3 regions of the Cryobacterium sp. Y62 genome follow, and region 3 is predicted to be linked to each of the others. Evidence: riboswitches for the same ligand, from Rfam matches in the RefSeq annotation. Region 3 holds a riboswitch; each other region holds the start of a gene.
The links. A riboswitch is a leader RNA that binds a small molecule or an ion and turns the genes downstream of it on or off. The one in region 3 is predicted to bind thiamine pyrophosphate.
Positions count from the first base shown of each region.

Region 1: another riboswitch for thiamine pyrophosphate. It lies ahead of CXY71_RS09455 (ECF transporter S component); the one in region 3 lies ahead of thiO (glycine oxidase ThiO).
Region 2: another riboswitch for thiamine pyrophosphate. It lies ahead of CXY71_RS14885 (YkoF family thiamine/hydroxymethylpyrimidine-binding protein); the one in region 3 lies ahead of thiO (glycine oxidase ThiO).

Region 1 is NZ_PJJK01000105.1:2,665-14,563, forward strand. It holds gene CXY71_RS09395 (ABC transporter permease) at 1-727, opposite strand, end outside; gene CXY71_RS09400 (ABC transporter permease) at 724-1,671, opposite strand; gene CXY71_RS09405 (ABC transporter substrate-binding protein) at 1,750-3,261, opposite strand; gene CXY71_RS09410 (thioredoxin) at 3,265-3,483, opposite strand; gene orn (oligoribonuclease) at 3,608-4,282, shown strand; tRNA gene CXY71_RS09420 (tRNA-His) at 4,327-4,402, shown strand; gene CXY71_RS09425 (metallopeptidase family protein) at 4,468-4,818, shown strand; gene CXY71_RS09430 (D-alanyl-D-alanine carboxypeptidase family protein) at 4,843-6,129, shown strand; gene CXY71_RS09435 (hypothetical protein) at 6,130-6,402, opposite strand; gene CXY71_RS09440 (AAA family ATPase) at 6,399-7,025, opposite strand; gene CXY71_RS09445 (energy-coupling factor transporter transmembrane protein EcfT) at 7,018-7,812, opposite strand; gene CXY71_RS09450 (ABC transporter ATP-binding protein) at 7,809-9,383, opposite strand; gene CXY71_RS09455 (ECF transporter S component) at 9,387-10,037, opposite strand; TPP riboswitch at 10,071-10,180, opposite strand; gene CXY71_RS20690 (hypothetical protein) at 10,224-10,445, shown strand; gene CXY71_RS09460 (hypothetical protein) at 10,511-10,837, opposite strand; gene dinB (DNA polymerase IV) at 10,864-11,899, opposite strand, start outside.
Region 2 is NZ_PJJK01000115.1:140,091-151,989, forward strand. It holds gene CXY71_RS14840 (glutamyl-tRNA reductase) at 1-129, shown strand, start outside; gene CXY71_RS22700 (zinc-binding dehydrogenase) at 279-857, opposite strand; gene CXY71_RS22705 (alcohol dehydrogenase catalytic domain-containing protein) at 829-1,296, opposite strand; gene CXY71_RS14850 (glycine--tRNA ligase) at 1,364-2,749, opposite strand; partial or broken gene CXY71_RS14855 (carbon starvation CstA family protein) at 2,952-4,232, shown strand; gene CXY71_RS14860 (YbdD/YjiX family protein) at 4,232-4,459, shown strand; gene CXY71_RS14865 (hypothetical protein) at 4,546-5,745, shown strand; gene CXY71_RS14870 (hypothetical protein) at 5,751-6,524, opposite strand; gene CXY71_RS14875 (hypothetical protein) at 6,560-7,471, opposite strand; gene CXY71_RS14880 (PadR family transcriptional regulator) at 7,468-7,809, opposite strand; TPP riboswitch at 7,950-8,060, shown strand; gene CXY71_RS14885 (YkoF family thiamine/hydroxymethylpyrimidine-binding protein) at 8,078-8,710, shown strand; gene CXY71_RS14890 (ECF transporter S component) at 8,700-9,314, shown strand; gene CXY71_RS14895 (ABC transporter ATP-binding protein) at 9,307-10,989, shown strand; gene CXY71_RS14900 (energy-coupling factor transporter transmembrane protein EcfT) at 10,986-11,810, shown strand.
Region 3 is NZ_PJJK01000078.1:13,503-19,557, forward strand. It holds gene CXY71_RS03090 (3-oxoacyl-ACP reductase) at 1-585, shown strand, start outside; gene CXY71_RS03095 (LLM class flavin-dependent oxidoreductase) at 585-1,964, shown strand; gene thiE (thiamine phosphate synthase) at 1,961-2,605, opposite strand; TPP riboswitch at 2,622-2,760, shown strand; gene thiO (glycine oxidase ThiO) at 2,755-3,990, shown strand; gene thiS (sulfur carrier protein ThiS) at 4,037-4,267, shown strand; gene CXY71_RS03115 (thiazole synthase) at 4,272-5,135, shown strand; gene moeB (molybdopterin-synthase adenylyltransferase MoeB) at 5,138-6,055, shown strand, end outside.

The DNA of each region.
Region 1 (11,899 bases), on a different contig from region 3:
TCTGGGCATCCTGCAGCATACGGCCCCACGAGGGCGTGGGCGGGGGCGTACCGAGCCCGAGGTAGGACAGCGCGGCCTCGGCGAGCACCGCGATGCCGAATGAGACAGATGCCTGCACGATAAGCATGCCGCTGATATTGGGCAGAACGTGCCGCACGCCGATGAAGAGGCCGTTCTTGCCCGAGGCACGCGCGGCCAGTACGTACTCGCGGCTCATGATCTGCCGGGTTCCGCTGCGGGCGATGAGGGCGAACGCGGGTGCCGTGCCGATGCCGAGCGCCACCATCGCGGTGACCGTTCCGGCACCATAAATAGCTCCGAAGATGATCGCGAGCAGCAGGGCCGGGAAAGCGAGCGAAACGTCGTTGCCGCGCATCATGAATTGGTCAAGCCGGCCCGGATTCATGCCGGCCACGATACCGAACGGCACGCCGAGCACGGCCGCGATCGAAACGGCGACGGTGCCCACGAGCAGGGAGATTTGAGCGCCGCGCAGCAGGGAACTGAAGACGTCGCGCCCGAAGCTGTCGGTGCCGAGCAGGTGTTCCGAGCCGGGCGGCAGCAGGATCGAGTCCGAGAAGATCCCTTCCGGGTCGAACGGTGTCCACCAAAGAGATACGACGGCGGCCAGCACGACGAGACCGATCAGCGCAAGGCCGGCCCGGAGCGTTGCGTCGCCACCACGAACCGTACGACGAGCGGACTTCGCGGGCCTGATGGCGGTCATGACGCGCTCCGCAGTCGGGGATCGATCACAGTGAATGCCAGGTCGACGAGAAAGTTCAGCACCAGCACGAACACGACGAGCACCAGCACGATGCCCTGCACGGCGGGCAGGTCGCGCAGGGCGACCTTGTCGAGCAGCAGGCTGCCGAGGCCGGGAATGCTGAACACCCGCTCGATCACGACGGCGCCGATCAGCAGCGTGGCGATCTGCAGACCGAGCACGGTCATCACCGGCACAGCTGCGTTGCGCAGCCCGTGCCGAAATAGGGCGCGTGCTGTTCCGAGGCCCTTGGCTCTGGCCGTGCGCATAAAGTCGTCGCGCATGACGTCGAGAACCGCCGAGCGCACATAGCGACTGAGCACGGCGCCCTGCACGCTGCCGAGGGCAATCGCCGGCAAAATGAGGTGCTCGATGAAGCCACCAAAATCGTCGGCAGGATCAACCCAGCCGCCTGCCGGAAGCCAGCGCAGGGTCACGGCGAAGAGGGTTACGAGCAGCAGTCCGGCCAGAAACCCGGGCACGGCAACACCGATTTGGCTGATGCCCGACAAAATCGCGCCGTCCGGCCCGCGCTGCCGGACCGCGGTCAAGATTCCAAACGGGATCGCGAACAGCAAGGCCAGAACGACGCTGGTCAGAACGAGGATCACCGTGATGCCGAGGGCATCCGCAATGTCGGGGCCGATCGGCTGACGCGACACTGTGGAGGTGCCGAAATCGCCGACGAGCACGTGCCCGATCCAATCCAGGTAGCGCACGATCGGTGGGCGGTCGAGACCCATCGCCGTGGCCTGCGCAGCAACATCCGCTTCGGTGGCCTGCACGCCGAGGGCGATGCGCGCCGCGTTGCCGGGCAAGATAGCCAGCAGGAGAAAGGTCACGATCGAGGCCACGACGACTGTCGTCGCGAAGACGACGATACGACGCAGAATCACCAGGACCATTGCAGACTTTCTCGAAAGCGCGTGAGAGGGATGCGACATCCGCTCGACATCAACCGTAGGGGTGAACGGCTTCGTCCGTTACCTGGCGATGGTCGACAGGTCCAGCGCGAGGCTCGGCGTGTTCTTCGGCACGCCGAGCAGATCGGCGTCGGCCAGTGAGATCGCCGGCTGCAGGTACAGCCAATTAGCAGATGCTTCCTCAGCCATCGTGCGCGTCGCCTCCTTCATGAGCGCTACATAAGCGGCCGGGTCGGCGGCATCCGCCTCAGCGAATTTTGCCATCACTGCGGGCGAGTCGTAGCCGGCATAATAGGTGGGGGCCGCGAAGACGCTGACGTCACGTGGTTCGCTGTGCATGATGAGCGACAGGTCGTAGTCGTGGTCGGCGAACACCTCGTCGAGCCATACCGCGGGAAATTCGAAGGCGGTCACCTCGGCGTTGATGCCAACTTCGGCAAGCTGCGCCTTGACCACCTGCGCGCCAGCCACTGCGTAGGGAAGGTTCGGAATCTTGAACGCGACGGTCAGGTCGCTCATGCCTGCCGCGGCGAGGAGGTCGGTCGCTTGGGCGGGATCGTAGGGGTACAGGTCGGCGAGCTCGGCGTCGTACCAGGGGTCGGTCGGCGGTACCATCGAGCCGATGAGCAGACCGTAGCCGCTACTCACCGTGTCCATGACCGCCTGCCGGTCGATGGCGTACATGACGGCCTGCCGCACCCGAACATCGCTGAACGCGTCGCTGGCATTGTTCATCGACAGGGTGACTTCACCCGTGCTGGCACCCTCGAGCACCTGGTAGTCGGAGTTTGATTTGAACTGATCGACCAGCTGAAACTGCGAGATGCCCGAAATGAGGTTGATGTCACCGCTGAGCAGGGCGTTGGTCTGTGCGGTCGCGTCGGTGAAGTAGCGCAGTGTGACATCGGTCAGGTACGGCGCCTCTCCCCAGTAGTTGGCGCTGGCAGCCAGGACCAGGCTGTCGCCGGTTTTGAAGGAGCGCACCGTGTAGGGCCCCGTTCCGACCGGTGCCGTAGCCAGGTCGGCAATGCCGGCTTCGGTGAACATGGTGCCGACCGGACCTGTCATATTGAAGAGCCAGCCGTTGCTCGGTATCGACAGGGTGATCCGAGCGTCGGTGTCAGTGATGGCCTCGATGCTGGCAATCGGATCGAGGTAGGCCGGCCCGTTCGCGGTCCAGTTATCTTTCACGCGTTCGAGGCTGAACTTGACGCTATCGGCGGTGAATGGGGATCCGTCCGAGAAGGTCACGCCCTCGTTCAATACGAAGTCGTAGACCAGGCCGTCGTCACTGACCGTCCAGGACTTAGCGAGCAGGGAAATGATCGTGCCGTCGTTGTCGAGTTTCACGAGGCCCTCATAAACGTTATAGAGGAGCGCCTGCGGAATGGCTGCACCGGCGGTCGTGGTGTAGTCGAGGTTGCCGGGCGTAGCCAGCAGACCAACGGTCAACGTCGTGTCTGGTTCACCGTCGGCGGACGCGGTACCGGTAGAACACCCCACCAAAGCCAGCGACGCGATCAGCGTGGCCGTAATACTGGCGAGAATCGTGCGCCGGGTGGGGGCCCTCATCACTCAGAGTGCTTTGGCCGCGGCGACGAGAACCTGGGCCAGGGTCGGCACGCCGGCTGCACGAAAGACCTCGGCACCTTCGCCGTTGGTAATGATGACGGTCGGGGTGTTGCGAATCAGCAGGGCCTCGGCTTGCTCGGGTGCTCCGGCGACATCGATCTCGCGCACGGTCGAACCGGGAACGAGTCGTTTCGCCTCGGCCAGCACGGCACGCGTCTGCATGCACGGCTCACAGAATGACGACGAATACAGGGTAAATTCCATCAGGGGCCTCGCAGATCACGCGCAAAAGAACAGTGTTTTCAAGTTTACAGGCCCTGTCGGGGGCCACCGGTAGACTCAAGGCATGACGAACAGCACGACGGATACAGCACCAACGACAGACCCGACCGCTTCCCCGACCTCGAAGAGCCCCGACCGCTTGGTCTGGATCGACTGCGAGATGACCGGGCTCGACCTGGACCGCGACGAGCTCGTCGAGATCGCCGTCGTCATCACCGACTACGACCTCAATGTGCTCGACCCTGGTCTTGACCTCATCATCAAGCCCAACGACTCTGCCCTCGCAAATATGGGCGATTTCGTGCGCAACATGCACACCTCCTCTGGGCTGATCACCGAGATTCCGAACGGCATCAGTGCGGCCGAGGCTGAATACCAGGTACTCGAATATGTCTTGAAGTTCATTCCTGCCGAACAGAAGGCACCGCTGGCCGGCAACTCCATCGGCACCGACCGCGCCTTCCTCACCCGCTATATGCCGCGCCTCGACAATCAGCTGCACTATCGCAACGTCGACGTGTCGTCGATCAAGGAGCTGGCCCGCCGTTGGTACCCACGCGTCTACTTCAATGCCCCAGCCAAGGACGGCGGCCACCGCGCCCTGGCCGACATTCTCGAGTCGATCCGCGAGCTCGCGTACTACCGCCAGACGGTGTTTGTGGCCGACCCAGGGCCCTCGAGCGACGAAGCCAAGTCGCAGGCCGCGGAGGTTGTGCACTTATTCGCCTCCGAGGTGTAATAAGATGGCTGAGTTGCCCCGCGTTGTAAACGTGGGGAAGCATGGTGGGTATAGCTCAGTTGGCAGAGCGCCTGGTTGTGGTCCAGGAGGTCGCGGGTTCAATCCCCGTTACTCACCCCAATGAAATATCGTAGCTGCGAAAAGTATCGTTGTTTCGGCCATCGAGCCGTCGAGAGCAGATGACGATGCTAGAGCTGGACGCGTCCGATTTCGAGAAGCTCGTTGTTGATGAACTCGATCTGCTGCCCGATGACATGGTCGACGGCCTCGACAATATTGTTTTCGTCGTCGAAGATCGACCCGAAGACGGTACTCTCGATACCTTGGGCCTGTATGACGGCGTGGCTCTGACCGAACGCGGCCAGTACGGCTTCGGCGAAATGCCCGATCGCATCGTGCTGTACCGCGAGCCGCTGCTCGCCATCTGTACGAACCTCGACGATCTGCACGACGAAATTCACATCACCCTCGTTCACGAAATCGCTCACTTCTACGGCATTGACGACGACAGGCTGCACGAGCTCGGCTGGGGCTGACCTCAAGCGGTCTACCCTTGGGGAATGAGCTCCTTCCGTCCTGGCCGTCTTGTCGGAATTCTGGTCGGCACCGTCGTGATTCTCGGCTTCGGTGTCTACGGCCCCGCGATGCTTCTCGGTCCGCTACCCGCCGTGACCGCCACCACCGTCACGCCCACCACCGGTGCCTCGGCCTCCACTCCCCCGGTGCTCTCCGCCAATGGCGCGAGCGCCATCGCCGTGCTCGCCGCGACGACGAGTGATGTCTCCGGCACCACGTCGATCGGTGCGGTTTCGCAGGCTGCGGAGCCGATCGCCGTCGCCGGAACGGCGGACGCCCTGCCGATGGCGTCCATCGCCAAGGTTGTCACCGCCCTCGTCGTTCTCGATGCCAAGCCGATCGCGGAAGGGGAATCCGGCCCAGTCGTGACTTTGACTGCCGCCGACTTTCAGAGCTATCTGGATTACGATCGGGCCGGTGCTCGCTCGGTCACGGTCTTCGCCGACGAGCAGTGGACCGAGCTGGAATTTTTGCAGGCCCTGCTGCTGGGCTCGAGCAACAACCACGCCGATAGTGTGGCACGCTGGGCCTTCGGCTCTCTGGACGCCTACGTTGAAGCCGCCAACGCCTGGCTCGCGGAGAACGGGCTGACCGATTCCGCCGTTGTGGACGCTACCGGGCTGAGCGATGGCAGCGCTGGGACCGCTACCGATCTGGCTCGCCTCGCGGGTCTCGCCGCGACCGACCCGATTGTGTCTTCGATAGTGGAGCGCCCGGCATCCGCTTTGGCGGACCGTCGCGGTGTCGAGAACACCACCTCGTTTCTGCCCGAAGAGGGCATCACCGGTATTTCGCGCAGCTACACGGACGCGGCTGGCGTGTGTTTTCTGTTCACCGCCGAGGTCAGCGACGGCGCGTCGAGCTTCACGTTCTCGGGCGCTTTCATCGGCGAACCGACCTACGATGCCCTCACCGCGGACCTAACCGCACTCATGGAGAGCGCCAGGGCCGGAGTCGGACCGCTGTCGGTGCTGGCAGCTGGCGATGAGTACGCGGCGTTTGAATCGGCCTGGGGTGAGGAGGCTTCCGCCGTGGTCGGAGTCTCGCGCACTCGCTATGCCTGGCAGGCCGCCACGCCGGAAGCCGCCACGGTCACACTCAAGGATTTCACCACCGCGCGCACCGGCGCAAACATTGGAAAGGTACAGCTCACCGTGGCCGGGGAGAAGCTCTCGGCCGCGCTGAAGCTCGACCGCGCGATCAACAACCCGGGGCCGGGGTGGCGGCTGCTGCACCCGATCGTGATGATCACGGCGTTGCTCGATCAGTAGCTAGATCGGCTCTACCTCGGTGTCGATCGGATCACTCTCGCCCTTGTCGAAGGCGTAGCGCACGCGGTGTTGCCCGTTCACATCGCGTTCGTCGACCTCGTCGTACCAGAACACCGATTCCAGACCGGCGACGGCGGCGACCATGCTGATGCGGGCGGCGTGTTTACCGCGCACGAGCGCCCGGGAATCGATCTGGCCCTCGAGCGGGCCGTCGATGAACTCGGCGGTATACAGGGTGGGGGCACCGGCATCGTCACGGTCGGAGGTATTCATGGGTTCCAATCTAGTCCTGCGAATCCCGCGATGCCCTGGGGGTCGATCGTCTGTGTCGCAGGCGCCCTGACGCGCACGGTGGCACGACGTTCGGGTTCCTCCTCCGTGAGGTAGGCCGCCCATTCTTCCTGCCACTGGTCCCAGTGCGTTCGAAACGCCTCGCCATCGCGGTCGAGCGCTCGTTGTTTGCGCAGGTCGTCATCGGCGGCCAGCCAGACGCGTACGTCGCTGAGCGGCTCATGCGCGGCCGCGAGAGTACCGCAGCCCTCAACGATCAGTGGTCGTTCTTCGGCAAGCGGATGCCACTCCGCTCGCTGATTCGCGCTCCAGTCGTAGCGCTGCCACGCCGCGACCCCGCCTGCTCGCCGGGGTTCGAGAACGTGCCACCGCAGATGCCGAATAGCGGCATCGAGTCCGTCCCAGCCGGGGTAGATGTCATCCATGCGCACGAGCTGCGGGGTATGACTGCCCGGCCACTGCCGGGCTAAGGCGTCAGCGAGGGTGCTCTTGCCCGCGCCGCTTGGCCCGTCAATGAGTACCACCGGGTTCGGCCCGGCAGCGGCGACGGCCTGCAGCACCGGCGCCAGCAGCTCCGCGCGGGCGCCAGACTCTGCCTCAGGCAAGAATGAAGCTCCAGGTCTCTGCCCACACCGCAACGCCGATGGCGGTGGTAGCAATCACGAATCCAATTGTGACGAGCACAGCATCCGCTGCCCGAAATCGGGAGAGCCTAGCCCAGGTGCGCGGTTCGTCGCTGCCGAAGCCGCGGGCTTCCATGGCCGTGGCGAGTTTGCTGCCGCGCCGTACCGAGATGACAAGCAAAGAGAAGGCCGGACCGAAGAATCGTCGGGCAGCACCCCGTACGCCGCCGCCGTCACCGACTCCGCGGGCCCGTCGGGCGAGGGTGAGCGAGTGCCAATCTTCGATGAACATGCCGACCAGGCGCAGTCCGGCGAGTCCGCCGAGCACGAAGCGGGACGGCAGACGCAATATCTGGGCGAGCCCGTCGGCGAGGTCGGTCGGGTCGGTCGTCGCTAACAAGACGATGCCGGGCAGGCCGATTGCAAGCACGCGCAGCCCGATGGCCAGTCCCAGTTGCGCTGAGCCCTCGGTCACCGAGATGAAGCCGAACTGCCACAGCAGCGCGCCGGAATCTTCGCCGTAGAGCACCGTCGTAACGGACGCCATCGGGGCTGCGATCCACACCGGCGCGGTTCGCAACCAGAACTGCCTGGCGCCCAGGCCACACCAGAACAACAGCGCAGCCTCGAGCAGCAGGGCGACGCCAGCCGACACCCAGTCGATGGAGAGCAGCAGTGCGCAGCTCACGATGAGGGCCACGGTCAGTTTGGAGACCGGGTTGAGTCGGGCGACAACGCTTGGGCGAATCGTCGGGGTCAGCAAACTCATCGGGCGTCCGCCCCGAGCCTGATCGAGTCGGGCATGCCCAGCCGGTATTCTTCGTCGGCGAGGGCACTGACGAACTGCGCGTCGTGGGTGACCGCAACCAGCGCGGTTCCTTCGTCGAGTTGCTCAGCCAGCAGGATCACGAGTTCCTGCCAGGTGCGGGAATCCTGCCCGAACGTCGGCTCATCGAGCACGAGCAGACGGGGCCGGGTGGCAAGAACGGTGGCTACGGACATCCGCCTCTTCTCGCCACCCGACAACGTGAACGGGTTGGCGTCGGCGAGATGATCCAGTCGCAGTCGATGCATCAGATCACCAACCCGGGTGCTCTGCTCGGCCACGCTGAGCCCGAGAGCGCGCGGGCCGATCAGCAGGTCATCGCGCACGGTAGCGGCCAGAAACTGGTGCTCGGGGTCCTGAAACACCGTCCCAATGCGGGTGAGTAGCTGTTTCGAGCGCCACCGGTGCGGCTCGGCCGGGATACCGGCTGAAAAGTCATCGCTTGCTCGCAGTGCCCCGCCGGCGGGTTTTAGCAGCCCGGCCAGCGTGAGCGCCAGGGTGGACTTTCCGGCACCGTTCGGCCCGGTCACGACAGTCGCTGTGCCCGCGCGCAGGTCGAAGGTGATGCCATCGGCGACAACGGATGCCGTGCGCCGGCCAAACGGAACGCGACCGACTGCGAGTCCCTCCGCCCGCAGCAGGGTCTCAGGATGCCGGATCGGGTGCCGCGTGGGAAACCGTGGTGGCCGGGCGGGTACCCAGACGCCGGCCTGCGCCAACCGCTCACCCTGGCTGGACAGGATTTCGCGGGTCGGACCGTCCGCGAGCACACCGCCCGTCGGGTCGAGCACGATGACGCGGTCAACGACGTCTTGCCAGACCTCGACCCGATGCTCGATGACCACCAACGTTGCCCCGGAGTGGTCGAGCGAGCGCACGACGGCATCCCGCACATCGATGACCCCGCCCGGGTCGAGGTTCGCGGTTGGCTCGTCGAGCAGCAGCAGCCCCGGCCGCATGGCGAGCACACCGGCCAGGGCCAGGCGCTGCTTTTGCCCACCGCTCAGGCTTGAAGTAGGATGGTTAAGAGGCAGGTCCAGACCGACCTCGGTGAGGGCCTGCCGCACCCGAGGCCAGATCTCGGCACGCGGCACGGCGAAATTCTCGCAGCCGAAAGCGACGTCGTCGCCGACCCGGGCGAGCACGACCTGAGAATCCGGGTCCTGCAGCACCAGGCCGACCCGCCCGCGCGCCTCGGCGGCGCGATGCCCATCGATGAGCAGACTGCCCGTTTCGTCGCCGTCTTCGGCGTCACCGAGCACCCCGGCGAGAGCGTGCACCAGGGTACTTTTGCCTGCACCACTGGCCCCAAGCAGGAGCACCCGTTCGCCGGGCTCGATCTGCAGGTCAAGACCGGAGACCGCTTGGTTGTGGCGACCGGCGTGGCGCCAGCCCCAGTCACTGGCGCGAATGTGCGCCGCTCGGATCTGCGGGTTTCGAATCAGAGCAGAGGGAACCCGCACGGCCGGGATCCGCGGGTCGCGGCCGTGCGGGATCGGCGAAGTTTCAGGCATCCGCTAGCTGATCGCGGCAGCGGGCGCGCGCGACCCTTCCCGACCGGCGGCGAACCGGCTGAGGGCGCCGGTTCGGGCCAGACCGCGCACGGCGAGCCAGGACAGCAACCCGGCCAGCACCGTGCCAGAGACGACGGCGGAGACGAAGTAGACGGCCTTGTAGCCAAAATCCAGTGCCGCATAGCTCGTGAGAGTTGTGTCGAGCAATCCAACAGCAACACCCGCGCCGGCACCGGCGAGCAGTGCGACGCCGAGCCGCCAGTTGGAGTAGAGGAACAGGGCCAGAATGATTTCGGCACCGAGTCCTTCAACGACGCCCCAGATCAGGGTGGAGAATCCCCACTGGGTTCCGATCAGCATGGAGACGACGGCGGCAACAACTTCGGTGTACAGAGCCGCACCGGGCTTGCGAATGATGAGGCCCCCAAGCACACCGGCGAACAGCCAGCCGCCGGCTAAAAGGCCTTCAAGCCCGGGCGTGAACGCGAGAATCGCGCTGAGCGGGGACCACGCGAGGCCCCAGGCCCAGAAGATAACACCGCTCGCGACACCGATGACGCTCGCTACGACGATGTCGACGACGCGCCAGCGAAAGTTGCGCTTAGTGGCTTGTGATGAAACAGATTGCTTGAGTGAACTCGTTGTAGCGTGCACTGTGTCGTGCCCTTTCCGTAGGTGAATACAGGGCACGGGATTGAGAAGCCTCCCTGCGCTGGCATTATCCAGATCAGGTTCGACGGTCGAAGCTTATTCAGCTTCCTCTCAGCCCGGTGTACCGGACTCCCGTGATCGTACCTAAGTATAGTGCCCCGCTTAGACTGACGGCATGGTGATCACGACATGAGCATCGGCGTTCTGCTCGTTTTGGCGGCCCTGTATCTGCTGCTCATGCGCCGGTTCGTTCTGCGGCGGCGGCGAATAGCGCAGGGTCTGTCGGTGAGCGGCCCCTGGCACTTTCCCGCTTGGCTGCGCCCAAGAGTTCCGCGCTGGGTGCGGCGACGATTCGGGCGTCGCCCGCGCGCCGCGCGGCGGTTGCGCCACACCGGTGCGGGCCTACCTTAGCTCCGTGCGCCCATGTTCTATCATGGGCCCACTTTCCGGGCCCGGGCCAGGTGCACAGGGTACGTCTACTTCTTTAGGGCTCTGATCACCCGGGCCAGGGCGCGACCGGCGACGATGAGAAATGGCACACCGACGGCGAGCAGGGCGATGACGTTCGGCTCAAACCGGGCTGTACCGCCCGACTTGACGTAGGCGCCGATCGGCAGTGACACGCCGCCGCCTCCCCCGCCGGAACCAGCTCCACCCTCACCGGCATCACCGCCTCCGAAGCCGTAGTAGGCGAGCGCGACAGGCACCAGGGTGACGCCATCAATCTGCACGGGTTCACCGTATGCCGACTTCACACCGGCGGAACGGAACGTTTCTGCGAGTTTTTCCGGGAGGCTGGTCATGCCAACAGGTTAGCGCGACTGAGACGTCAGGGGCGAGGTTTGAAGTGCGAGGCGGGCCGCACGGTTCCCACACCGAATCGCTCGGTCACGGTATCCACGGCCAGCTCCGCGCCGCGCCAGTCTTCGTCCGGGTCCCAGAGTCCGACCGAGCCAGATGCCGTGCCAAGCTGCTCTGCACGTACCCCGATCAGCCGCACCCGAATACCTGAGGCCGCCAGCAGGTCGAACGCGGCCACCGCCTCTTCGTAGATGCGCCGGCCCACATTGCTGGGTTCGGCGAGCGTGCGCGACCGGGTCACCGTGCTGAAGTCGGTGTAGCGCAGCTTGAGGGAGACACGCCGGGCCACGAGATCGCCCCGCCGCAGCCGCACCGCCACGAGAGCGCATTGCCGCAGCAATTCGCTGCGCAACCGGTCAACATCCGTCACATCGTGTTCAAAGGTCACCTCGTGGCCGATGCTCTTCTCCTCCCGCTCCAGCGTCACCGCGCGCGGGTCGCGACCCCAGGACAGGTCGAACAGTTTCTGACCGGATGCTTCCCCCAGCGCTTTGCGCAGCACCGCCAGTGGCGTGTGCGCGATATCTCCGATCAGTTTCAGGCCGAGTCGACTCAGCGCCTGCTCGGTGGCGGCCCCGACGCCCCACAGCGCGGCGACAGGCAGCGGATGCAGAAACTCGACCGTATCCTCGGCGGGAACGACGAGCAGTCCGTTGGGTTTGGCCAGGCCGGAGGCGAGTTTGGCGACGAACTTGGTGGAAGCCGCGCCCACCGAGCAGATAAGCCCGGTCTCGGCGAACACTCGCGCACGAATGATCTCACCGATCACGGCCGGTGAGCCGAATAGGTTGGTCGCGCCGGCCACGTCGAGAAAGGCCTCGTCGATGCCCAGCCGTTCCACCAGCGGGGTCACGTCATCGAAAATTCTCATGACCCGGGTGGAAAAGTCGCGATAGAGCCCGATGTGCGGCTCGAGCACGATGGCATTCGGGCATTGCCGCAGTGCGAGCACCATCGGCATAGCCGAGTTCACACCGTATTTGCGGGCAATGTAGTTCGCCGCC
Region 2 (11,899 bases), on a different contig from region 3:
CGCGAGCTCGCCCGGGCCGGCGAACAAAAGGCCTACCTCACCGGGCTCGATGCCCTGTTCAGCATCGACGTTACGCTGCCCGCCGCCGGCGCAGCGGACGCCGGCGGCACCGAGGAGCTCGCCTCCTAGCTCACCCTGACGACCGGTCACCGGCGCTTCCTGTGGCTAATTCAGGAAATCGGCCCGGTACAGGCTGATCAACCCCGGAGTCAGGGCACTCGACCGCACACGGTGACCCGCATTGCCTGAATTAGCCACACAGCGCGGGCCGGACTGGGTCATATCGGGCTGGCGACCTCGATCAGGGTGACTCCGGCGGGCGCCCCGGGCGATGACATTGCAGCGAGGGCCTCCGGCGCTTCAGCGAGGCTGATTCGGCGGTTGATCAAGTCCCCCGGGCGCAATCGTCCGTTCAATACGAGTTCAAGCAGCGCCGGATAGTCCCGGGCGGGCATGCCGTGGCTGCCCAGCACAGTCAGTTCGCGCGCGATCACCGTGCCGAGCGGCAGGCGCGGATCGTCGGCAAGCAGGCCGATCTGCACGTGCCGTCCGCGCGTAGCCAAAGAACGGATGCCGATGGCGACCGTATTCTCCCGGCCGAGCGCCTCGAGGCTCACGTCTGCACCCCCTGATACGAGCGCCCGAATGCGCGCGACCACCTCGTCGTTGGGCAGCCCGGCCGAGTTGACCACGTAAGCGGCTCCCACCCGGCTCGCCGCTCCGAGCGCGTCGGAATTGATGTCGACGGCGATGACGATCGCGCCGAGCGCCTGCCCGATCATGACCGCACTCAGGCCGACTCCGCCGCAGCCGACGACCACGAGAGTTTCACCCGCCTGCAGCCCCGCCTGGTGCACAAGTCCGCGGTATGAGGTAGGTGGCGAACCGGCAGCCGAGAAGCGCGGCAGCGCCGGCGTCGAGGGCATCGGGGATGGCGATGAGATTCACGTCGGCGTTGTGCAGCGCGACCCGCTCGGCGTAGGAACCCCAGTGGGTGAATCCGGGCTGGGTCTGGTTGCGACAGACCTGCCCGTTGCCGGCGTCGCACTCCGGGCACTCGCCGCAGGCGCAGACGAATGGCACGGTTACGCGCTGACCAATGCGAAATCGGCGCACGAGCGGCCCGACCGCATCGATCACGCCGACCAGTTCGTGGCCGAGCCAGCCGTGCCAGTCACTGCGGCAGAGTCCGGTCGCCTCGACCCGCACGATCACGCCGGCTGCACTGAGCAGCGGCTCTGGTACCTCTCGCAGCACCGGAAGCACACCGAATTCTTCGAAATAGACCGCTTTCATGGTTTACAGTCTGCCCGACGGATGCTGGCGGCCAGACTCGGCCGCCAGCATCCGTTCTCAAAGCGGACTAGGCGCCGCGCAGCCGCACGGTCAGGTAGGCCTCAAGCTCAGCGAGGGGCACGCGCTCCTGTGCCATCGTGTCGCGATCACGTACGGTGACGGCCTGATCGTCGAGGGAATCGAAGTCGACCGTGATGCAGAACGGTGTGCCGATCTCGTCTTGGCGGCGGTAACGGCGGCCGATCGCTCCGGCGTCGTCGAAGTCGACGTTCCAGAGCTGGCGCAGGCTCGACGCGAGCTCACGCGCCATCGGCGACAGGCGCTCGTTGCGCGACAGCGGCAGGATCGCGGCTTTGACCGGTGCCAGGCGCGGATCAAGCTTGAGCACGGTGCGCTTGTCGACACCGCCCTTGGCGTTCGGAACCTCTTCCTCAACATAGGCGTCGACCAGAAAAGCCATGAGCGAGCGAGTGAGGCCAGCGGCGGGCTCGATCACCCACGGCGTCCAGCGCTCGTTCTTCGTTTGGTCGAAGTAGGACAGATCTTTACCGGATGCCTTAGCGTGTGTCGACAGGTCGAAGTCGCCACGGTTTGCCACGCCCTCGAGCTCGCCGAACTCGGTGCCGGTGAATCCGAAGCGATATTCAATGTCGACTGTGCGCTTGGAGTAGTGCGAGAGCTTCTCGGCCGGGTGCTCGAACAGGCGCAGGTTCTCGGGGTTGATACCGAGGTCGGTGTACCACTTCATCCGGGTGTCGATCCAGTACTGGTGCCAGGTCTCGTCTGTGCCGGGCTCGACGAAGAATTCCATCTCCATCTGCTCGAACTCGCGGGTGCGAAAGATGAAGTTTCCCGGAGTGATCTCGTTGCGAAAGCTCTTACCGATCTGGCCGATGCCGAACGGCGGCTTGGAACGCGACGCCTGCAGCACGTTGGCGAAGTTCACGAAGATGCCCTGCGCGGTTTCGGGGCGCAGGTAGTGCATGCCGGCCTCGTCATCGACCGGGCCGAGGTAGGTCTTGAGCAGACCGGAGAAGGCACGTGGCTCGGTCCAGATGTGACGGTTGCCGCAGTTGGGGCAGGCAATGTCATCGAGACCGTTCTCGGGCGGGCGGCCCTTCTTCTCTTCATACTGCTCTTCGAGGTGGTCAGCGCGAAAACGCTTGTGGCAGCTCGTGCACTCGATCAGCGGGTCGCTGAAAACCTCAACGTGACCGGATGCTTCCCAGACCTGGCGAGGCAAAATAACGCTCGAGTCGAGGCCGACGACATCGTCGCGGCTCGTGACCATCGAACGCCACCACTGCTTCTTGATGTTCTCTTTGAGCTCGACACCGAGGGGTCCGTAGTCCCAGGCGGAGCGGGAACCGCCGTAGATCTCGCCGGCCTGAAAAACGAAGCCACGGTGGCGGGCGAGGGCGATGACGGAATCAAGATGAGTGGGTGCGGCCACGGTGGCTCCAATGGTCGAAGGCGCAGAATGCGGGCGAGTGCCCGGATGTCCATTTTACGCGCTCACGTCGCCCGTCGTTCCCGCACCGCCTCTGGGCGGGGCTCCGGCCGCAGTGACGTAAGAGTGCAGATTGACAGTATCTGTCTTGGCTCAACGAGGAGAAATGGGCGCCACGTCCAGCACGACTGAATCACCGACCGCTCTGAAACGGATTCCGCACGACCTCGCGGTCGCCCTGAATCCGGAAGAACTTGAAGCCCACAATCGCCAGTGGACGCCGCTGAAGAACGCGATCTGATCGGTCATTTCTCTGCTCGGCGGCCTCAGCTGGGTCATGCTCGCCGTCGTGCGCGGTGAGACCGTGAACGCGATCTGGTTCGTGTTCGCCGCGATCTGCACCTATCTCATCGGCTACCGCTTCTATTCGAAGTTCATCGAGAAGCACATCGTTCGCCCCGACGACCGCCACGTTCTGTTCGGTCACCACTTCGCCGCCATCGCCGGCTCTGGCCCCCTGGTCGGCCCCGTGTTGGCCGCCCAGCTGGGTTATCTGCCGGGTACGATCTGGACCATTGTCGGCGTCGTGCTTGCCGGCGCCGTACAGGACTACCTCGTACTGCACTTTTCCATGCGGCGCGGCGGCCGTTCCCTCGGACAGATGGCCCGCGACGAACTCGGCGTGATCGGCGGCACCGCTGCCCTCATCGCGACCCTCGTGATTATGGTCATCATCGTTGCCATTCTCGCGCTCGTTGTCACCAATGCCCTCGCCGAGAGCCCGTGGGGCGTCTTCTCGGTCGGAATGACCATCCCCATTGCGCTGTTCATGGGTTGCTACCTGCGCTTCTTCCGCCCGGGCAAGATCACTGAGATCTCCATCATCGGCTTCGTGCTGCTGATCGCCGCCATCGTTGGCGGCGGCATGGTCAACGGCACCGAATGGGGCCAGACCTACCTGCTGCTCGACAAGGTTACTATCGCCTGGGGCATCATCATTTACGGCTTCATCGCCGCGATTCTGCCCGTGTGGCTGCTACTCGCACCGCGCGACTACCTGTCAACCTTCATGAAGATCGGTACGATCGGCATGCTCGCCGTGGCGATCGTCATCATTCGTCCGGAAATCAGCGTGCCGGCGGTCAGCGGCTTCGCCACCACCGGCACCGGACCCGTCGTGGCAGGAACGCTGTTTCCGTTTCTGTTCGTGACGATCGCCTGCGGCGCCCTCTCCGGTTTCCACGCACTCATCGCCTCTGGCACCACGCCCAAGCTCATTCAGAAGGAACGCCAGACTCGCTTCATCGGCTACGGTGGCATACTCATGGAGTCGCTCGTGGCCATCATGGCCCTCGTCGCGGCGCTGTCGATTGACCACGGCATCTACGCCCCGGCCGGATTCATCATGACTGCGCCAGAGAAGGTGCTGCAGGCAGAGTGGGATGCCCTTCCGGTCGAAAAGAAGATCAAGGTCAAGGGCCGCTGATGACCGTTCTGGCGGGCGTCCGCAAGGGCGCCCGCGGCGTGATCTGGTATCTCAAGGGCGTCCTCGGTGAGGACGCCTACGAGAAATATGTGGCGCATCACGCGGCCTGCTGCGAAACGGATGCTGCCGACTTTGACGGCGCGCAGCATCCGCTGATGACGGCGCGCGAATTCTGGCGGGATCAGACCGACCGGCAGGACCAGAACCCGCAGAGGCGCTGCTGCTAGCTTTGCTGCTTGATCGGATGCGGCCCACCCAGCCGCACGTCGGTCGGGTGGCCCGCGCTCGCCCGCCGCGCCGCTAGTCTGGGGCGATGACGAACGGGGGCAGGGTGCAGCGCCTGCGCGCGCTGCACCCCTGGCTCGGCCGGCTACCGCCGTGGGGGCTCGTGCTGCTGATCTGGGCCGGCTCGCGGCTGCTCACAACGACACTGCTAGCCACCCTGTTCGCCGTCGCGACTCGTTTGGACTGGCCCTTCGCGAGCTATCGGAGCGACCCGAATTTCTTCACCTTCTCGGGTTCCTGGGACAGCTCTTTTTACCGGCAGATTGCGCTGCACGGGTATCCCAGCGAGCTGCCAACGGATGCTGCCGGCCAGGTCGAGCCGAATGCCTGGGCCTTTCTGCCGATGTTTCCGTGGCTCGTGCGCGGCGTCTCGGCGGTGACCGCCCTCGATTTCTACGTCGCTGGCACGCTCGTGGCGATTGCGTTCGGGGTCGGAGCGGCGCTCATGCTGTACCGGCTGCTCGCCCCGCGGGTGGGGGAGCATTGCGCGCTGTGGGCAGTCGCCCTGTTCTGTTTCGGGCCGCTGTCGTTCATTTTGCAGGTAGCCTACGCCGAGAGTCTGTTTCTGTTCCTGGTCTTTGCGAGCCTGGGCCTGATGCTGTCGAAGCGCTATCTGCTGATGATTCCGCTTGCGGTGGTGGCCGCGTTTACTCGGCCAGGCGTGCTCGCCTTGTCGCTCGCCCTCGCGATCCTGCTGGTGCTGCGCTGGCGCGAGCGAGATCGCTTTGCCTGGCGCGAGCGCTGGTCGATCGTGGTCGCGGGGCTGGCTATCGCCGCGGCCGGGCTGGCCTGGCCGCTCGTGGCCGGCGCAGTCACCGGGGCGTCCGACGCGTACCTCGATACGGAGCTGTCCTGGTGGACCGGTTTCGTCGGCCGGGTCGAGTTCGTGCCGCTCACGCCGTGGTTTCTCATGGCCGGACAGTACCTCGGCGTGGCCGGCACTGTGCTGGTGCTCGTGCTCGTGGCCGGGTTTGGGTGGTGGTTGTCGCGGCGAGCGCTGCATCCGCTTCGACCGGAAATCGTCGCGTATTCGGCGAGCTACGGACTCTATTTGGTGGCCGTATTTCTGCCGCAGCAAAGCCTGTTTCGGCTGCTGCTGCCACTCGCGCCGCTGCTCGGCGACCCGGCGATCGCCAGGTCGAAGCCGCTGCGGCGTGGGCTGCTCGCTGTTTCTGTCGCGCTACAGCCGGTCGCGATTGTGCTGCTCTGGTTTGTGGGGTACCCCTGAGCTCGTTAGCGCTCGAGCGGCTCACCCAACAGCGCGAACAGCCAGACAACAATCGACAGGTTCACCATCGACCAGGTCATCATCCCGAGGAACAGCCGGGTCGATACCGTGGGGCGAAGTTCCGGTGCCCCACCCGGTTCGATGATTGGGTCATCGTGCGGAGAGTGGCGCATCTGGCTCCAGATCGCTGGAACAAGCACGAGCAGCGTGGAAACGATCACGATTGGCAGTGCGGGAACGGTGAAGAGCACCCTTGCGCCGCCCCACAGGCTGAGCGCAATGGAGGGACCGAAACCCAGGACGGCCGCGACCACGATCATCCAGATGCGCAGGCGCATCCGCACGAACACCTTGAGAAATGTCGGGAGGAGTACCGCGACGATGCCCACGGCAGCAACGACCACAAGTGTTGCCGGGTCGATCTTTACCGCCTTACCCTGCACGAGCGGCAGCGCCGAGAGCGTGAAGCCGAAAAGCCCCAACACCCCCAGACCGGCCCGAAGGCCTAGACCGTTCACCGCTTTTAGCGGAACGGTCGACAGGTTGAGCTCGGCGGCATAGCGCTTAGGGCTGCCGAAGCATTCCTCGGCGCTCGACCCTGCATCGGCGAGAAACTCCCGGGCGCTGGCCACGGCGTCGCCAATGTCGTTGCCGCGCACGGCGAGCAGCCGCAGTTCGATCGTGAATTCATCGAACCAGGTGGCATCGTTGGTGGCCGTCTGTTCAGAGCGGATGCCCCTTCGGCCACTTTCATGATCGCGTGGAGTGCTGGTCATCATGCTTGGGCCGAGCCTTTCGATTGCGAGATCGGGCATTACTGGTTGTCCGGGTAGAGGACGAAGACGAGGACGATGCTGACGGCGCCATAAAATACGAGGATCCAGTTCGTGACCACGATGAAAAGGCGCGACCCCAGCGATGGGCGCTGATCAGGCTCCGCGCCCGGTTCCAGAATGGGGTCGTCACTGAGATTGTGACGCACCTGATTCCAAATGGCAGGCACCACCAGCAGAATTCCGGCGGCGATGGCAACCGGCAGCGCGGGAACGGTGAACAACACCGTTTGGCCCTGCCACACGCTGAGCAGAACGGGACCGGCACCGCCAAACACAATTCCGGCGAAGATCATCCCCAGCACTAAGGGGCGTGAACGCGCGCGCAGCAGCACCGGAATGGCTCTCGGTATCAAGGACAATATCAAAGCCATCGCCACGAGGGACACGAGCAACCACACTCTGACAACTAGGCCGTCGTCGCCGCCCGCGAGGGGGAACGCAGTTTGGCCGAGAACGACCAGCCCGATCACCCCGATGCCGCTCATCAGCAAGACTTCATTGGTCTTGGCTTTCGCAACGGCCGGCAGGTCGAGCTCGGCCGCGTAGCGCTGGGCGCTGCCAAAAGACTCCTCGGCCGTCGTGCCGGAATCTTCGAGAAACTCCCCCGCACTGGCCACGGCATCGCCGATGAGGCTGCCGGAAACCTCGAGCAGGCGCAGTTCGATCGTGAAATCATCGAGCCAGGCCGCGTTTGCGCTCTCGCGCTCGGTTTCAGCCGAGCGGATGCCCGCCGGGCCGCTGATCGAGCCCGCACTGCCAGCAACGGCGCGCTCCTCGTTAGCTGTGCTGTAAACGACGTCACTCGCAGCGGCGCCGCCTGAACCAGCGGGGCCTCCCGCAGTTCTGCCCGAATCGCTGCTGTCGTGATCGTGGTGGTTGCTGGTCATCATGCAGCCGGCCCTTTCTGCAAATGGTCATGCACGGTGGTAGCGAAGAGCTTCCACTGACCGGATTGGTCAGAGAGCTCGTACTGCCCGGAGTCGGTGAGCGCGAAGTATTTGCGGCCCGGTCCCCCGGCGCCCGGTCGCCACTCGGCGGCGATCCAGCCCGCGGCTTCAAAGCGGGTCAGCAGCGGATAGAGAGTGCCGCCCTTGATAACGCCGAAGCCGGCGGATTCGAGCGCCGAGGCGATCGCGTAACCGTAGGTCGGGCCGGGCGCGAGCGTGCGAAGCACGCAGAGGCCGAGGGCGGCGCGCATCCACTCGGCTGGCCAGGATTTCGGTTGCATGACTACATAGTCTCACTAGTTAGCCAGACTGTCTACTCGAACCATGGCCTCGGCACCCCTGCCCGGCTCGGCTTTCGCGCGCCGAGCCCGGGCCACCAACCTTTGCGACCTCGACCCGGCTAGGGCATGCCATACTTGCGTTGTATCAACACGGGAGTCCGATTAATCGGGCTGAGAGGAAGCTGCAGAGGCTTCGACCGTCGAACCTGATCTGGATCATGCCAGCGCAGGGAGGCTGACTCGTCATTCCCGTGCCCCCACGAAAGAAATGGGCACGATCATTCCAACTCCAATTTTCACCGCCACCCCGGCAGAATTCGGCATTGGCGCGCGCCTCACCCTCGCCGTCATGCGCGACGACTATGCCGCCGTCATTCTCGGCGCTTTGAAGGCGGCCGACTCCACCGGGCTCACCACCCAGACCGGCGTCGTCAGCACCTACCTATCGGGCGCCGAACCCGATCTGCTGCGTTACGTCAGCCAGGTCGTGGCGGGCGCAAGCCGCAGCGGCGCCCACGTGACGGCAACGGTGCAATTCTCCCGAGGATGCCCCGGCGAGGTCACCTGCGCCCTGCCGCCCACCGGCGGACTGTTCGCCGAGGTCGTGGACCTCGCCCCCACCGGCGTGCACGCCGTCGCGGAATGGGCACTCTATCCACTGGAAGACGACGCCGGTTCCGCAGATCACATGCGCGACATCTACGCTGCGATCGACAGCGCCAAGAGCTCCGGGCTCGCTGTGCACAGCGAACACTTCGTCACCCGGCTCGAGGGCGACCTCGCCCTGGTGCTGCAGGTCATCGCCGCCGGCTGGATCGTGGCCGGCCGAACCGTGCAGCACGTGGCGACCCACGCGACGATTTCCATCAACAGCCCGAGCGTGAATTCCAATGCGTCCTGACCTAAGCCGGCCGGCATCCGCTCACAATAAGCGTTGGAGCCTGAAAGATCTCGTTCTTGTCGTCGTGCTCGGTGTCGTGTTCGGCTTTCTGTACTGGATTTTCGTGCAGGCCTGGACCGCCCTGTCGATCGCGATGGGTCCGGCCGGCGACCTCGCGCAGCACTTTCTGCTCGGCTCCTGGCTGCTCGTCGCCCCGATCGCGATCGCCATCGTACGACGCCCGTTCGCCGGCATCTTTGCGGAGGTGATCGCTTCGGTGATCGAGGTCGTCTTTCTCGGTTCCATGGTTGGGCCGCTGCTCTTCGTCGGCGCCGCCATTCAGGGCGCCGGCAGCGAGATTCCGTTCGCTCTCACCCGATACCGCAACTACAGCTGGCGAACCTACGCGCTCTCGGGGCTGCTCGGCGCCGGGCTGGTGTTCTTCTACTCGGCATTTCGCTCTGGCTGGTACGGCCAGGAGATCTTTTTGCTGCGCCTCGCCATCCAGCTGATCTCCGGCGTGATTATCGGCGGGCTGTTCGCCAAAATCATCGTCGATGCCCTCGACAAGACCGGCGTCGTCGACAACTTCGCGATCGGCCGCGACCGTCTCGCCCATGCCTGAGACCGATATCCTGACGCTGCAGGACGTATCGGTGCGATTCCCGCGTCGGCAGGATGCGGTACTGACCGACGTGTCGGTGCGCCTCGCACCGGGCGAGCAGCTCATCGTGGTCGGCGCCTCCGGCTCGGGTAAATCAACCCTGTTGCAGACCATCACCGGTGTCATTCCGCACTCGGTCGTGGCCTCCCTCGGCGGCAGTGTGCACTTGGGCCGGACGTTCACCGCCGATACCTCCGTCGTCGAGCTGTCCCGGCTCGTCGGCGTGGTCGCGCAAGACCCCTCGTCGTCGGTCTGCCTGCCCGATGTCGAACAGGAACTCGCGCTGCCGCTCGAAAACCGCTGTATCGACCCGGCGCTCATTTCAGCTCGCATCGATCGCGCGCTTGACGCTGTGCAGGCACGAATGCTGCGACACCGGTCCACCGCGCAGCTGTCCGGTGGGGAAGGCCAGCGCATTGCCCTCGCCGCCACCCTCATCGCCGAACCGGCCGTGCTCTTGCTGGACGAACCCACCTCGATGCTCGACGCGGCGGGCCTTGGCGCCGTGCGCCGCGCCATCCGTTCGGCCGTCGACACCTACCGGCCGGCCGTCGTGCTGGTCGAACACCGCATCGACGAGTTCGCAGGCACGGGGGGTATCGCTGGGCTGCCGCCGCGCGCCCTCGTGCTCGGCGAGGCCGGAACCGTCATTGCCGATGGCCCCACGGTCGACGTGCTCGCCCAGCACGGGCCGTCGCTTAATCGAAACGGATGCTGGCTGCCTCTCGAAACTGAATTGCTCGCCGTCACCGGTTGCTCCGGCGGGTTGGGGGAGCCCGCCGTGCGCGCCGGCATTCGGTCACTCGGCGAGCCGGTCAGAGCTTTGGGGAGACGCCAGAACTTCGGCCGGAACGTTCTGACCGCTACGGATTTGACCATTGATCGCGGAGGTGGAGCTCGCGTCCGCGCGCCGAGCGGGACGGCTACACCGGTTCTCGCCGGGGTGAGCCTCACCCTGCGGGGCGGCGAAATCGTGGCGGTGCTCGGCGGCAATGGCGCGGGCAAGACCTCTCTGTTACTCACGCTAGCGGGGCTGTCCCGGCCATCGGCCGGTACCGTCACCGGCGCCCGACCCGGCATGATTTTTCAGAATGCCGAGCACCAATTCGTGGAACACACCGTGCGCGCCGAGATCCGGCATGGGCTCACTCTGGACGATGACGAACTGCGTGCCATTTTGCAGCGGCACCGATTGACGCACCTCGCCGAGCAGAGCCCGTTTCGGCTGAGCGGCGGCGAGAAGCGGCGACTCAGCGTTGCCGCCATGCTCGCCCATGATCGGCCGGTGCTGCTCGCCGACGAACCCACCTTTGGACTCGACCGACGTGACACCATCGCAACCCTGGCAGCGCTCGGCCGGGCGGCCGACGCGGGGTGCAGCATCCTCTTTTCAAGTCATGATCTGCGCACCGTTGCGACCCTGGCCGACCGGGTGATCGTGCTGGCCGACCGCACGGTGATCGCCGACGGGCCGGTGTTCGAGGTGCTGCGCTTGAATGAGGTACTGAACCGGGCCGGGCTCGTGCTGCCGCCGCTGATTCGGCATTTGCTCGAAGAATTTAGCTCCGATGCGCAGATTCGGCGCGTGCTCGGGCAGCTCGATGCTGCCGTTACCACGGGCGAAGGCACTAAATGACCTCCGAACTCATCACCACGCGAACCGGCGCTGCCCCGACGAGGCCGCCCGGCAACCTGCTCTCACGGCGCAACCCGACCATCAAACTCGCGCTACTGTTCATTGTGTCCCTGGTGCTCATGTTCATTTTCGATCCGATCACACCACTGGTGCTGTACCTGCTCGCGCTGGGTGCGATCGCTGCAACCGCTCGCATTCCCGTAAAGGCATTCGTTTTGGCGCATATTCCATTTTTAGCATTCGCCCTCGGCCTTTTGATCGTCAATGCCCTCAGCCGTCCCGGAGACGTGCTCTGGCAGGCCGGCGCGTTGCGCGTGACCACCGAGGGGCTGCTCGTGGGTGCCGCTCTCGCCCTGCGCACCCTCGTCATCGGCGTGCTCTCGATCGGCTTTGTCCTCTCGACCGACGGCGTCGCCCTCATGACCAGCCTGCACCAGCACGCCCGGCTCGGCTCGCGCCTCACCTACGCCGTGCTCGCGGGCTACCGCATGCTCGAGGACCTACCGAGGGAGTGGCAGACTATCCGCCACGCGCACGCGGTGCGCGTTCCCCTCCGCGCCAATGGCAAGCCGCCTCGCAGCCTCCGTCAATACGGCCGGGCGGCCTTCGCCCTGCTGGTGCTGTCGATTCGTAAGGGCGAGCGGATGGCGCAATCCCTCGAGTCGCGCGGCCTCGGCCTGACCCCGCGCAGCACCTGGCGGCGTATCCCCCTCACCCGCACCGACTGGGCCATGGCCGCCGCGGTGCTGACCGTGCTCGGCGTGGTTGTCGGGCTGAGTGCGCTGCTGGGCGTTCTCCGCGGATATCAGGTCCTGGGTTAGCACCGACCCGTGACTTTGCCGTTCAAATCGGGGTCAAGCACACGGCTTGGCGGCTGCATCGGAGTGAAACTCCGGGCTCGGTGGAGGCT
Region 3 (6,055 bases):
GACGTGTGTGATCCTGCCCAGGTCGCTGCCCTGGTCGATGAGGCGGCGGCGTATTTCGGCTCGCCGATCAACACCGTCATCAATAATGCCCTTGCCGATTTCTCGTTCAATGGGGATGCCCGGCCGCACGCGGACGCATTGACCTGGGAAAACCTGGATCAGCAATTTTCCGGTACCGTTCGCGGTGCCCTCAACACCGTGCAGTCGGCGCTGCCCGGGATGCGTGCGACCGGCTTTGGGCGGATCATCAATGTTGGCACTAACCTCTTCCAAAACCCGGTGGTCCCTTACCACGACTACACCGCGGCCAAGGCTGCTCTGCTTTCGCTGACCCGCACCCTCGCGCACGATCTGGGCCCGGACGGCATCACCGTAAACATGGTTTCGGGCGGACTCTTGCGCACCACGGATGCCAGGTCGGCCACGCCGGAAGCGGTCTTTGACCTGATTGCGGCCGGAACACCCCTTCGCCGGGTCACCACGCCGGAGGAGTTCGCGGACGCCGCGCTCTTCTTCGCCTCACCCTGGTCGCGATCGGTTACCGGACAAAATCTGGTGGTTGACGGCGGACTGGTGATGGGCTGATGCCCCGCGCAGTGCGCAGCATGCACCTGAACTTGTTCATCTCGGGCTGCGGGCACCACAAAGCGGCGTGGCGGCATTCGGAATCGTCGGCGGAGCGGCTGGGAGATGTCGGTTATTTTGAGGAGCTGGCCCGCACGGCCGAGCGCGGACTGCTGGATGCGGTGTTCTTCGCGGACGGTCAGTCGGCCGGTAATGTCGCCGATGGCCCCCGCGGGTTCCTCGAGCCGCTGACAGCCCTGGCCGCCATGAGTCGGGCCACGAAACGAATCGGGCTGGTCAGCACCGTCTCCAGCACGTTTTACACCCCGTTCCACGCCGCGCGGATGCTGGCATCATTGGACCATATTTCCGGTGGCCGAGTCGGTTGGAATGTCGTGACATCCATGTTCGACGCTGAGGCCCGCAATCACGGGCTGGAGCAGATGCCGGACCACGCGGGGCGCTATGCCCGCGCCGACGAGTTTGTGGACGTCGTTCTGCGACTGTGGGATTCCTGGGCCGATGACGCGCTGCGTTATGACCGGGCCGGCAACTACGCGGACCCGGGCCGCGTGAACCCGATCAACCACTGCGGGGAACACTTCCGGGTGGACGGGCCACTGAACGTGCCGCGCCCGCCGCAGGGGCATCCGGTGCTGTTTCAGGCCGGTTCCTCCGAGCCTGGCCGAGAGCTGGCCGCCCGCCGGGCGGAGGCCATTTACGCCGTCGCCGCCGATCTTGACAGTGCCTGCGAGTACTACCTCGACGTCAAGGCCCGGATTCGCGCAGCCGGTCGCAACCCGGATGCCGTGGCGATCATGCCGGGGCTCGTGACCTACGTGGGTTCCACCGAAGCCGAGGCCAGGGCGCTGCAACGGGAGCTGGACGACCTGCTGCCAGCCGAGGATTCCCTCCGCCAGCTGGGCCAGTTCATCGGGCAGGACTGCATGGACTGGGAGCTGGACGCGCCGATTCCGGCCCTGCCACCGCTGAGCGAATTCACCGGGCCCCAAGGCCGATACGCCACCATCCTGCGCATCATCGCCACCGAACAATCCACCGCCGAGTCCAAGGCGCGCCCGACTGTGCGCGAGCTGCTGGGCCGCCTGGCGGCCGGCGGCGGGCACGCCACGATGGTGGGCACTCCGGAGCAGATTGCGGATGAGATGACCCGATGGTTTGAACACGGCGGCGCCGACGGCTTCAATCTGATGCCGCCAACCCTGCCGGGAGGCATCGACGATTTCGTGGACCATGTGGTTCCGGTGCTGCAGCGGCGGGGGCTGTTCCGCCGCGAGTATGCCGCCAGCACGTTGCGCGGACACCTCGGCCTGCCCCGGCCAAAGTCACCCGTATCAGTCGAGGCTCTGGCTCCTGAGTCTCCGACACCCGAGGCCTAATCCAGTGGTGGCAGGCAAGCGTGGATTTTCCGGGCGGCCTCCGTCGGATCCGCCGCCTCGGTGATCGCACGAACGACCACGATACGACTCGCTCCGGCCGCGACGACCTGCTCGACGTTTTCCAGGTCGATGCCCCCAATGGCATACCAGGGCTGCGTGCTTTCGGCCGCCAGCACCCGTTCCGCGGCGTACCGCACCAGTTCCAACCCGACGGCGGCACGCCCGGGTTTGGTGGGCGTCGCCCAGACCGGGCCGACACAGAAGTAGTCAAGGCCGGGGGCGGCCAGCGCGTCGGTCACCTGCTCCGGCGTATGGCTGGAGAGTCCGATTCTGGTTTTGGGGCCCAGAAGAGAGCGGGCGGAAGCCAGCGGGAGATCTTTCTGGCCGATGTGCAAGACCGGCGCTTGGCTGACGGATGCGATGTCCGCCCGGTCGTTGACGGCCCACAACTTGCCGTGGCGCTCGGCTGAGCTCTGGAGCACGCGCAGGAGTTCCAGTTCCTCGGCAGCCTCGAGGGTTTTATCCCGGAGCTGGATGATGTCGACTCCCCCCTCGAAGGCGGCATCCAGGAACGCGGAAAAATCACCGCGCTCGGTGCGGGCATCCGTGCACAGGTACAGCTGGGCGTGATCGTGGGCCATTGGAACTATACTAAAGGCGATCTACGGGAGCCTGCACCACATCGGGGAGACAGGCTGAGAGGGCACCGGTTACTCATTCACCGGCCGACCGTGTTGTGTTCAACAACAGACCTGATCCGGCTAGTACCGGCGTAGGGAAGGAATGCTTTTTGACTGAATCACATGTTCTGGCAGACGTAGATGTGGCCGTGATCGGCGCTGGCATTATCGGTCTCGGAATTGCCTGGACTGCGGCGCAATCCGGCCGTACCGTCGCCGTCATCGACCCAGCGCCGGCCTCGGGGGCAACATATGCGGCAGCAGGCATGCTGGCTCCGGTCAGCGAGCTGCACTATCAGGAAGAAGACCTCCTGGAGCTGACGCTGGCCTCCGCGGCGTTGTATCCAGCCTTTGTGAAACCGCTCGAGACGTCTGAAGCCTCCACCGGGTACCGGCTGACCAGAACGATAACCGTGGGCGCGGACGCCGCCGACCGACAGGCGTTGGCCGATCTGCGCGAGGTGCAGCTTCGACATGGACTACTGGTGCAGCCGCTGACCATCCGCGAGGCACGGTCCATGGAACCCCTGTTGGGTCCCCAACTGTCCAGCGCCTTTAACGTCGAACAGGATCATCAGGCCGATCCCCGACTATTGGCCGGTCGGCTGGAATCCGCCATCGCGGTCACCGCCAGGAACGACAAATGGACCCACAATCACTCGATTCGTCAGAACGCCGTCCGGCTGGTGCATGAAAACCATTCGGATACCACATCGCGAGTCACCGGCGTCACCCTCGCCGATGGCTCTTCGGTGAACGCGGGCGAGGTGATCGTCGCCAACGGCCTGGCCGCTTCCCAGCTCGACGGGCTGCCCGCCGGGCTGAAATTACCGCTGCGTCCCGTTTACGGAGACATCCTGCGCCTGCGCATTCCAGAGCGCCTCCAGCCACTGCTCACGGCAACCATTCGCGGACTGGTCCGCGGCCTACCGGTGTATCTCGTTCCGCGTTCCGACGGCACGCTCGTGATCGGCGCAACTTCCCGCGAGGACGGTTCTGCGGCGGTATCCGCCGGCGGTGTGCATCAACTGCTGCGGGATGCCCAGGTGCTCGTGCCTGCCGTCGCCGAGTTGGAACTCATTGAGACCACGGCCCGCGCGCGGCCGGGAACACCCGACAATGCGCCGCTGCTCGGACGCGTGTCCCGCGCCCCGGGACTCGGCGGTCGAGACATTGCCGGTCTGATCATCGCAACGGGTTTTTTCCGCCACGGTGTGCTGCTCACCCCGATCGCGGCTCAGCTCTGCAGGCAACTGATTGACGGCACGACCGACGCACGGTGGAGCCGCTTTCGTCCCGACCGTTTTTCACGACCCACCATCTCGAAGGAGGCCCAGATTGGCTGAACCATCCGTGGCTGAAACACGCCTGACCGACGCAACGCTGCCCGGCATCACCCTCAACGGAGCCGCGCGTGCGCACACGCGGGGCGAGACCGTCACCGATCTGGTCGGGGAGGCAACCGGACGCCGGATTGCGCCGGACGGTCAGGCGGCGGATGGGAAGCGGCTCGGCGTCGCCGTCGCCCTGAATGCCGCCGTGGTGCCGCGGAGCCAGTGGTCGACCACGGCACTGAACCTCGGTGACGACATCGAAATCATCGCGGCAGTGCAGGGAGGCTAGACCGATGATTACCCGGGACACACTGAATTTCCATGAATCCGCCCGTCTCCAGGAACGCGCGAGCCTCCATGAATCCGCGAGCGTCGGCGAAGAAACGGGTCGTGATTCGTTGCTGATCGACGGGGTGCACCTGACCTCGCGTCTGATTATGGGCACCGGCGGAGCCCCGAGCCTCGACGGGCTGGGCGCTGCCCTGCTGGCTTCCGGTACTGAGCTGACGACCGTGGCCATGCGCCGGTACAGCCCCGACATGGCCGGGTCCCTGTTTGACCTGCTCATCGACAACGGAATCCGTGTGCTCCCCAACACGGCCGGCTGCTTCACCGCCCGCGAAGCCGTGCTGACGGCGGAGCTGGCCCGCGAGGCGCTGGAAACCGACTGGGTCAAGTTGGAGGTCATTGCCGAGGAGCACACGTTGCTGCCGGATGCCGTCGAGCTGGTAGACGCCACGGAACAGCTGGTCGCCCGCGGCTTCAAGGTCTTTGCCTATACCAACGACGACCCGGTGCTGGCTTTGCGGTTGGAGAATCTGGGAGCCGTCGCCATCATGCCGCTCGGCGCCCCGATCGGCACGGGCCTCGGCATCCTGAACCCGCACAATATTGAGCTGATCGTGGCCCGGGCCGGCGTTCCAGTGGTACTCGATGCCGGAATCGGCACGGCGTCGGATGCGGCGCTGGCGATGGAGCTGGGCTGCGACGCCGTGCTTCTGGCCACGGCCGTGACGAGGGCGCAGGATCCGGTGCGAATGGCTTCGGCCTTCAAACATGCCGTCATCGCCGGTCGGCTCGCCGCCCAGGCCGGGCGAATACCGAAACGCCAGCACGCCCTGGCATCTTCCGCCATGGAAGGACGCCCAGACCTGTGAGCATGCTGCCACCTGTGGCGGAACCAGCCGCCGCCCTGACCGCCTTGGAAATGGAACGCTATTCTCGGCACATCATGATTCCCGAGATCGGCACGCTCGGCCAGCGAAGGCTGAAGAACGCCAAGGTGCTCGTGATCGGCGCCGGCGGCCTTGGCTCGCCGGTGCTGCTCTATCTTGCCGCCGCCGGTGTTGGCACTCTCGGGATCGTCGACGACGACATCGTCGACCTCAGTAACCTGCAGCGTCAGGTGATTCACGGTGTGACGGATGTGGGGCGGTCCAAACTGGATTCGGCCCGTGACGCGGTCGCGGAGCTGAACCCGCTGGTCACGGTGCGGCTTCATGACACTCGGCTCGATTCGCCCAACGCCCTCGCGCTGTTTGCCGACTACGACCTGATTGTGGATGGAACCGACAACTTCGCCACGCGCTACCTGGTCAACGACGCCGCCGCCCTGCTCGGCAAACCCTGTGTCTGGGGGTCCATCTTGCGCTTCGATGGGCAGGTCAGCGTCTTCTGGGAGAAACACGGACCGACCTACCGGGATCTGTACCCAGAGCCGCCCGCCGCGGGATCCGTTCCGTCGTGCTCGGAGGGTGGGGTCTTCGGGATGCTCTGCGCAGCCGTCGGGTCCATGATGGTGACCGAGGTCGTGAAATTGATCACCGGCGTCGGGCGCACCCTGCTGGGGCGCGTTCTGCTGTTCGATGCACTGGCCGCGTCCTGGCGAGAGATCACCGTGCGTGAGGACCCCGCCGGCCTGCCGATCACGAAACTGGTCGACTATGAACTCCTCTGCGGCGTGGTTCCAGAACCGGTTCCGGGCGTCGAAGACACCATAACCGTGCACCAACTGGCCACGATGCTCGGCGAGCGGGAGGCCGGCCGGGGTGACTTCGATCTGATCGACGTCAGGGAG